DNA from 2 places in the Kitasatospora sp. NPDC057940 genome. Region 2 is predicted to be linked to the other one. Evidence: riboswitches for the same ligand, from Rfam matches in the RefSeq annotation. Region 2 holds a riboswitch; the other holds the start of a gene.
The links. Region 2 has a riboswitch for cyclic di-AMP ahead of ACFVTF_RS10270 (NlpC/P60 family protein). Riboswitches for the same ligand answer to the same signal wherever they lie in the genome.
Positions count from the first base shown of each region.

Region 1: another riboswitch for cyclic di-AMP. It lies ahead of ACFVTF_RS00095 (M23 family metallopeptidase); the one in region 2 lies ahead of ACFVTF_RS10270 (NlpC/P60 family protein).

Region 1 covers NZ_JBHVPH010000001.1:22,019-26,519, forward strand. The annotation lists gene ACFVTF_RS00090 (hypothetical protein) at 1-710, shown strand, start outside; gene ACFVTF_RS00095 (M23 family metallopeptidase) at 771-1,604, opposite strand; cyclic di-AMP (ydaO/yuaA leader) riboswitch at 1,617-1,775, opposite strand; gene ACFVTF_RS00100 (alpha/beta fold hydrolase) at 2,120-2,947, shown strand; gene ACFVTF_RS00105 (TetR/AcrR family transcriptional regulator) at 3,016-3,585, shown strand; gene ACFVTF_RS00110 (PP2C family protein-serine/threonine phosphatase) at 3,798-4,501, shown strand, end outside.
Region 2 covers NZ_JBHVPH010000004.1:424,904-429,404, reverse strand. The annotation lists gene ACFVTF_RS10280 (NYN domain-containing protein) at 1-51, shown strand, start outside; gene ACFVTF_RS10275 (NlpC/P60 family protein) at 252-1,286, shown strand; cyclic di-AMP (ydaO/yuaA leader) riboswitch at 1,624-1,773, shown strand; gene ACFVTF_RS10270 (NlpC/P60 family protein) at 1,784-2,929, shown strand; gene ACFVTF_RS10265 (NlpC/P60 family protein) at 3,157-4,203, shown strand; gene ACFVTF_RS10260 (hypothetical protein) at 4,392-4,501, shown strand, end outside.

The DNA of each region.
Region 1 (4,501 bases), on a different contig from region 2:
GGCTGCTGACCGACCACCAGCGGGCCGCCAAGCGGCTCAACGCCAAGCGCCAGGAGCGGCTGCACGCCGAGGCCGAGTGGCAGGGCGAGGTCGCGGCCGGGCTGCTGCGCCGCGCCGACCTGGTGACCTGGCCCCGGCTGTACGCGCTGCTGCTGCACGCGTACGGGGCGGACGTCGCGGATCCGGAGGCGGTGCGGGAGTGGCTGACCGGCTTCCGGGAGCTGGCGCAGGAGGAGCGGCTGGCCAGGTTCGCCGCACTGGCGCAGACCGGCTGGCTGGACGAGGTGGACGAGCAGGGCTGGAGCCCGACCCGGGTGATCTCGGTCGGCATGGCCACCGACGGCGCGCGCCGGCTGCTGGAGCAGGGCCTGATGCGGCGCAGCTACCGCAACCTGGCCGAGCTGACGGCGCTGGGCCGGCCGATGCCGGACGAGCTGGCCGGGGACTTCGGGGCGTTCGAGGAGGCGGCGGTGGAGGCCGCGCTCGACCTGTACGGGGAGTGGACGGTGCCCGGGCTGCCGCGAATGCTGGTGGAGGAGTTCCCGGACCTCGCGCCGGAGCCGGGGCAGGAGGAGATCGACGCGTACCTGGCCGGGCTCGCGCAGGAGGAGTTCGACGCCCGCATGGAGGGGCTGGCGGGGCCGGCGCAGGAGGAGTTCGACGCGCACCCCTCGGAGTCGGCGGACCCGGCGGACCCGGCGCAGGAGTGACGCGGCGAAGCCCCGGCCGCGGTGCCTTCTGGTTCCGGCGGCCGGGGCTTCGCGGGTGCGTCAGGGGTTGAGGCCGCGCTGCTGGAACCAGGTCTCCGGGTCGACGGGGGCGCCGCCACCGGGGCGGACCTCCACGTGCAGGTGCGCGCCGGTGACGTTGCCGGTGGCGCCGACCTTGCCGATCTGCTGGCCGGAGGCGACCTTGCCGGAGCCCTTGATGATCGAGGAGAGGTGGCAGTACCAGATCTCGGTGCCGTCGGGCAGGGTCTCGACGATCCGGTAGCCGTACGAGCCGGACCAGCCGGCCGAGGTGATGGTGCCCTGGCCGACGGCGTAGACGGGGGTGCCGGTGTCCGCGGCGAAGTCCAGGCCGGTGTGCAGGTGGGCCCAGTAACGGGCGCTCTGGCCGTAGTGGGCGGTGAGGTGGTAGTCGCGCACCGGCAGGGTGAGGGCGGCGGCCTTGGCCCGCTCGGCCTCCTCGGCGGCCCGCTTGGCCTCGGCCTCCTTGGCGGCGGCCTTGGCCTCCGCCTCCTTCGCGGCCTGGACGCGGGCGTCCTCCTCGGCGGCGGTGCGCTGGCTGTCGGCCTGCAGCTGGATGCGGGCGGCGAGCGCGAGGCCGGGGTCGGCGGAGAGGGCGACCGGGGTCTCGTCCGGGGTCTCGATGGCGGGGGCGGCGGCCGGGGTGGCGGAGGCGAAGCCGGTGGCGCCCAGGGTGGCGGCGACGGCGGTGACGCCGAGCAGCGGGGAGGTCCCGCGGACCTGACGCGGCATCCGGTGCCGGTTGGTCTCGACCTCCGGGCCCGCGTACTCGGGGCCGTCCGGGCCGGGGTGGTCGAGGAGCCGGGTACCTGCTGCGAGGCCGGCCGGGTGTGCCGGAGTGTGCGTCGACGCCACGGAGGCGCGCTCCTTTCCTTCCTTCGCGCCTACCGGGTTAGCTGACGGGTTCGGAGCAGGAAGGTCTCCTACGGCCGGGCCGGAGCCCCGCCGATTCACCCCAAGGAACGTGGTTCCCCGGCTCCCTGACCTGCCCGGAGGCCGGTCGGCGGGATTAGGCGACGGCGCACGGTGCCGTCTGGGTACGGCGTTGACGACCGCGCTGCGTTATCAAACGTTAATCCTAGGAGGCCCTGATTCCAAGCCGTTCGCCCGGGACGACCTGAGACGGGCGGGGCATTCTGGGGCATGACGGGCGTTTTGTTCCCCTTGGGCACCCCTGGACCCCTTTGAACACCATTGACGCCACCTCACGTGATCGGACGTCAACGAACGACCCTTCACCTGCAAACCTTTCGCCGGCCTCCCCCGCTCCGTAGGGCGCGAAGGCTTGACGGCTAAGGCTATTAGCCTTAGCTTTATGGCTATCGGCGGCAGCGCCGAAGCCCGCACCGGCAACCCTCCGGAGACCTGCCATGAACGCCACCAGCGCCCCCACCACCCAGTACCTCGACGTCACCGGCGGCCGCCTCGCCTACGACGACACCCGACAGGGCGACGGCGCTCCCGTCGTGCTGCTCCCCGGAATGCTCGACACCCGCGCCGCCTACCGGCACCTCCGCCCGCTGCTGGCCGCCGCCGGCCGCCGGGTCATCACCATGGACCTGCGCGGCTTCGGCGAATCCTCGATCGTCTGGGACGACTACTCCCCCGCCGCCATCGCCACCGACGTCCTCGCCCTGCTCGACCACCTCGGCATCGACCGCGCCGTCCTGGTCGGCAACTCCTACACCGGCGCGACGGTCGTCAAAGCCGCCGGCGACGCCCCCGAGCGGGTCGCCGGCATCGCCCTGGTCGACGCCTTCGTCGAGAACCCCCCGCCCGGCGCGCTCCTGCGCGGTGCCCTCCGCGCCATGGGCTTCCTGACCGTCCACTCCCCCGCCTTCTGGGGCCTCTACCACCGCAAGCTGGCCTACCCGGGCGCCAAGCCCGCCGACTTCGACACGTACGTGGCCGGACTCGTCGCCGCCATGCGCACCCCCGGCCGCAAGACCGCCACCCGCGGATACGTCAGCGGGGACTCCGCGCCCGTCGGCTGGACCGCGGCCGTGCGCTGCCCCTCGCTCGTCATCATGGGCAGCAAGGACCCCGACTTCCCGAAGCCGGAAGCCGTCGCCGACCGGCAGGCCGCCGCGCTCGACGCACGGAAGGTCATGATCGACGGATCCGGGCACTACCCGATGGCCGACAACCCGCAGGCCACCGCCGACGCCCTGCTGCCCTTCCTCGCCGAACTCGTCTGAGCCCCGCCCGCCCACGTCAGCCCCGCCCCGCCACATCAGCCCCCTTCCACCGACGGAGAGCCCGCGCCATGCCCCGAGTAGGACTCACCCCCGAGCAGGTCGTCGACCACGCCCTCGCCCTCATCGACGAGCAGGGCACCGAGGCCCTCACCCTGGCCGCCGTCGCCGCCCGGGCCGGGGTCGCCACCCCGTCGCTGTACAAGCACGTCAGCGGCGGCCTCGCCGAACTGCGGCGGCTCATCGCCGTCCGGGTCACCGAGGAACTCGCCGACCGGCTCGCCGAGGCCGCCGTCGGCCGCAGCGGGGACGACGCCGTCGACACCGTCCTGCGCGCCTACCACGCGTACGCCACCGAGTACCCGCACCGCTACAACGCGCTCCCCCAGGCCCCGCAGCCGGACGACGACCTCACCCGCGCGGCCGGGCGGCTCGTCGGGGTGATCATCGCCGTCCTGCGGGAGTACGGCCTCGACGGCGCGGAGGCGATCCACGCCGCCCGCACCGTCCGCTCCGTCGCCCACGGCTTCGCTTCCCTCTCCATCGGCGGCGGCTTCCAGCTCGCCGAGGACCTGGCCACCACCCAGAGCCGCCTCATCACCCTCCTCACCACCGGCCTGCGCACCTGGCCCACCCTCTGAGACACCGGCCGTGGCACAACCCGCCCGGCCTCCCACGACGACGGCGGAACCACCACCACACGGGGTGGGGCGTGCACCAGAAGTCGGACCCGCCGACTTCCCGTGCGGCGGGCGGGCAGCGGGCCTGGGGGCGGTGGGGGCGGACGGGTTAGTGTGGCCGGGCTGACTGGTGGTCATGACAGGGGACCGCCGACCCCTTGGCGGAGGTCCACGTGCCCGCACCGATAGCGAGGGCGCGGCGGTGGTACCTGCGGCTGCTGGACGGGAACGCCCGGGCCGCGCGGTACGCGCTGGGGGTGCTGCTCGGAGTGACGGCCGTGCTGAGCGTGCTGCCGATCGTGCTGCCGTACAGCTGGCCGCCGTCGGCGCTGGTGCTGCCGCTGGTGGTCGGCGGGCTGCTGCTGCGGCGCGGTCAGCTGCTGGTGCTGGTGTGCGCGGCGCTGGCCGGCGGGGTGCTGGGGGCGGTGGTGCGGGATCCGCTCGGGGTGCGGATCGGGGTGACGCTGGTGCTGGCCGCGACCGCGGTGACGGTGCTGGCCGCGAACCGGTTCCGGCACCGGCTGGGTCTGCGCGGGACCCAGGGCGATTCGATGCTGCTGGAGCTGGCCGAGCACACCCGGACGCTGGCCCGGCTTCCGGAGCGGCTGCTCGACTGGCACTTCGACAGTGCGCTGGCGCCGGCCGGCGACACCTCGTTCTCGGGTGACTTCCTGCTGTGCGCGCACCGCCCCGAGGAGGATCTGCTGGAGCTGCTGCTGGTGGACGTGTCGGGCAAGGGCAGCCGGGCGGCGGCCCGCTCGACGCACCTGTCGGGCGCGTTCGCGATGCTGCTGGGGCGGGTGCCGCCGGAGGCGTTCCTGCCGGCGGCCAACGACCACCTGGTGCGGATGGGCTGGGAGGACGACTTCGCGACGGC
Region 2 (4,501 bases):
GCGCGCCCCGTGGCTTCCGTTCTGCTGCTGAACCGGCTGGCGCGGCCCTGACGGCTTCCGCGACGGGATGACGCCTGGTCAGCGCCCGGTTTGCGGTGGTGTGCACATCCGGTGAAGCCCGCGGGGGAAGTGGAGTTCACGCCTTCGGGGGAGTGGCAAAACCCGTGGATCTTCCCTAGGGTGTGGCGTCAAACCTATTTTCCGGATTCTCACCTGATTGGGTGAGGCCGATGGAAGAAGGAGCAATTCCCTTGGCCTCGCACCGCCGTCCCAAGCAGCCGAGCCGCGCCCGGGTCTCCGTGCTCACCGCTGCCGCGGCGACCGCGGTCGCCCTCTCCGCGCAGGTCGCCGCGCACGCCGCGCCCCAGCCGAGCAAGAGCGACGTCAAGGCGCAGATCGACCAGCTCCAGCAGGACCAGGAGCAGGCGGCGGAGAAGTACAACGGCGCCAAGGAGCGGGCCGACCAGCTCCGCAAGCAGTCCGACCAGCTGCAGGACAAGGTGGCCCGCAGCCAGGACGAGATGACCCAGCTGCAGACCGGCCTGGCCGGCGTGGCGGGCGAGCAGTACCGCACCGGCGGCATCGACCCGTCCGTCCAGCTGATGCTCTCCTCGGACCCGTCCGGCTACCTGGAGAAGGCGTCCAGCGCCCAGCAGGCCAGCGCCAGCGAGTCCGAGGCGCTCAAGGGCCTGCTGGACCAGCAGCGCCGGCTGGACCAGGAGAAGTCCGAGGCCGCCGCCGTCCTGGCCTCGCTCGACTCCACCACCAAGGACCTGAACCAGGCCAAGACGGACGTCAACCAGAAGCTGAAGGCCGCGCAGGACCTGCTGAACTCGCTCAGCGCCTCCGACCGCGCCGCGCTGCGGGCCCAGCAGCAGCAGGACGACCGCGCCTCGCGCGGCAGCGACCGTGCCGACCTCGGCAGCCTCCCGCAGGCCGGCGGCTACGCGGGCGTGGCCGTCGCCAAGGCGATGAGCAAGCAGGGCTCGCCGTACGTGTGGGGCGCCACCGGCTCGACCACCTTCGACTGCTCGGGCCTGATGGTCTGGGCGTACGGCCAGGCCGGCGTCTCGCTGCCGCGCACCTCGCAGGAGCAGGGCAACGTCGGCACCAGGGTCTCGCTGGACCAGGCCCAGCCGGGCGACCTGGTCATCTACGGCCCCGACCGGCACCACGTCGGGATGTACATCGGCAACGGCATGGTGGTCCACGCGCCGCACACCGGTGACGTGGTGAAGGTGATGAAGGTCGACGCGATGCAGATCAACACGATCCGCCGGGTCTGACGTCCCGACACGCCCGAAGGGCCCGTCCGGGCCTGTGATCCACGCCACCCTCGGACCGGGGGTGGCGTTCGGGTTTTGTCCGCAGCATGACTCCCCGATGAAGAGTGATCAGCTTTACGTACGGCGGTGATCACTATGTGTCATATTCACAAAAGAACTTTGGTCTTCTTCCGTCTTTTTTCTGACAAGGATTTGAACGGATCACGGTTCAGTTACTAGGGTCGTGCCCCGAACCACCGCACTCCCGATCGCCCAGCCAGGGTGGCGGCGGTGGTTTCCGTCGAGTTCGTGACGCAGCGGGGCGGGCCCAGTGCCTGCCCGACGGGGAGCCCAGCAGTCGGGGGCGCTGTCGAACGGAGCCGGGGAACCACGTTCCTCCGGGGTGAATCGGCGCCAGGTCGGCCGGTGGAACGGCCGTGAGGCGTCGTAGGGCACGCTTCCGGCCCGAACCCGTCAGCTCACCCGGTAGACGGCGTAGGAAGAAGGAGTCCGCCTTCGTGGCGTCCCATCGTCGTCCCAAGCCCGCAAGTCGCACCCGGGTCTCGATCCTGACCGGCTTCGCCGCGGCGGCCGTCGCGCTGTCCGCGCAGTCCGGCGCCCACGCCGACCCGCAGCCGACCAAGGACCAGGTCAAGGAGCAGGTCGACCAGCTCAACGACCAGGCCGAGGTCGCGACCGAGAAGCTCAACGCCGCCCAGGAGAAGCAGCAGCAGCTGCAGAAGCAGGTCACCGACCTGCAGGACCAGGTGGCGCGGCAGCAGGGGCAGGTGACCGACCTGCAGGGCGGCCTGGCCGAGATCGCCGGCGAGCAGTACCGCAACGGCGGCATATCCCAGACCGTCCAGCTGATGTTCTCCGCCAGCCCGGACACCTTCCTGAGCCAGGCCGACACGCTGAACCAGGCCGGCGGCACCCAGAAGGGCCAGCTCAAGCAGCTCCAGGACGAGCAGCGCAAGCTCGACCAGGTGCGCTCCGAGGCCCAGGGCAAGCTCGCCGAGATGGAGACCACCACCCAGCAGCTGAAGAGCGCCAAGGACGAGGTCCAGGGCAAGCTCAAGGCCGCGCAGGACCTCTTCAACACCCTGTCCGAGCAGGAGCGCCAGGCGATCCGCGCGGCCGAGGAGAAGGCCGCCGCCGACGCCAAGGCGAAGGCCGACGCCGCCGCCAAGGCCGCCCAGCAGCAGCAGGCGGCCCAGCAGGCCGCCGACCGCTCCTCCCGGGACAACAACCGCAACGACCTGAGCGCGTCGCAGGCCCCCGCCGCGCCGGTCAGCAAGCCGAGCGCCGGCAGCTCGCGCGGCGCCGCGGCGCTGTCCATCGCCGCCTCCAAGATCGGCAGCCCGTACGTCTACGGCGCCTCCGGCCCCGGCTCCTTCGACTGCTCGGGCCTGATGGTCTGGGCGTTCAACCAGGTCGACGTCTCGCTGCCGCGCACCTCGCAGGAGCAGGCCCACGCCGGTACCCGGATCGGGAGCGACCTCTCCCAGGCCCAGCCCGGCGACCTCCTGATCTTCTACGGGGACGCCCACCACGTCGGCATCTACGCGGGCAACGGCCAGGTGCTGCACGCGCCGAAGCCGGGCGCGTCGGTCCGCTACGAGGCCGTCAGCAACATGCCGCTGACCTCCATCGTGCGGGTCTGATCCCAGCGCAGGTCCTCCCAGGCCCGGCCTTCCACCACGGAAGGCCGGGCCTGCGGCTTTTCCGGCGACTCGGACCGGTGTCCGATTAAGGGTCAAATATTCGGGTTGGCGGGGGTTTGGACTCGGTTGCCCGGACTCGCTAACGTCTGCCACCGGACTCCGCTTCCAGGGCCGCCCGCGTTGGTGCGGCGGCGGGGCCCCACCGCCGGATCGGAGCCGTTGCCGCCATGCCCGTGCACCGTCGTTCCCAACTGTTCGCCCGTGCGCTGGTGCTGACCGCGGCCGCCACCACCGCCCTGGGCGTGACGACGGGCGGCAGCGCCCAGGCCGCCCCCGCCGCGCCGGACGCGCCCACCCGCAAGGACGTCAAGGCGCAGGTGGAGCAGCTCTACGGCGAGGCCGAGCAGGCGTCCGAGAAGTACAACGCCGCCCAGGAGGCGCAGCAGCGGCTCCAGGGCGAGACGACCGTCCTCCAGGGCGAGATCGCCGTCGCCCAGGACCAGCTCAACCAGTTGCGCGGCGACCTCGCCACCGTGGCCGGCGCCGAGTACCGCGGCGGCGGCATGGCCCAGACCGTCCAGCTGATGCTCTCCACCGACCCGGAGGGCTACCTGTCCCGGGCCCGCACCCTCGACCAGGCCGCCGAGCGGCAGCAGGAGACCCTGCACGAACTGGCCACCCGCCAGCGCCGGCTCGACCAGCGCCGCACCGAGACCGCCGGCAAGCTCGCCGAACTCGACCAGGCCCGCCGCTCGCTCGCCGACAGCAAGCAGCAGATCCAGCAGCGGCTCACCAAGGCCCAGCGGCTGCTCAACAGCCTGGGCGTCGCCGAGCGGGCCCGGATGGCCGCCCAGGACGCCCGGGAGGCCGAGCAGCGCGCCACCCGGGGCACCGACCGGCTGGACCTCGGCACGGCCCCGCCCGCCTCCGAGCGCGGGGCGGCCGCGCTGGCCGCCGCGGTGGGGATGATCGGCTCGCCCTACCTCTACGGATCCACCGGGCCCCGCGCCTTCGACTGCTCCGGTCTGATGTACTACAGCTGGCGGCAGGCCGGAGTGACCCTGCCGCGCACCTCGCAGGCCCAGGCGTACGCCGGGCAGCGGGTCAGCCTCTCCGAAGCGCGGCCGGGAGACCTGGTGATCTTCTACCGGGACATGCACCACGTCGGGATGTACGCCGGCGGCGGGGTGATCGTGCACGCCCCCTACCCGGGCGCCAGGGTCCGCTACGAGAGCGTCAACGCGATGCCGGTCACGGGGGTGGTCCGGCTCTGAGCCCGGCACCGTCCGACCCCGACGCCCCCCACCCGACAGACGGCGCCCGCCGGACGCTGTCCCGGCGCGGTGCGCTGCTGCTCGCGGCCGGCGGGCTGGCCCAGCTGTCGCTGCCGCCGGCCGCCCCGGCGGCCCCCTCCGCGGCCGGGCGGGCGTCGGACCGGCTGGCGTCGGACCGGCGGGCCGAGGTGGCCGCGCTGCTGGACGCGCGGGCCCGGGCGCTGCCCTCCTGGTCCGGACCGGCGGCGATCGAGGCCGGCTACCGCAACCTGGTGCTCGGCGCGGACGCCGGGCCGGA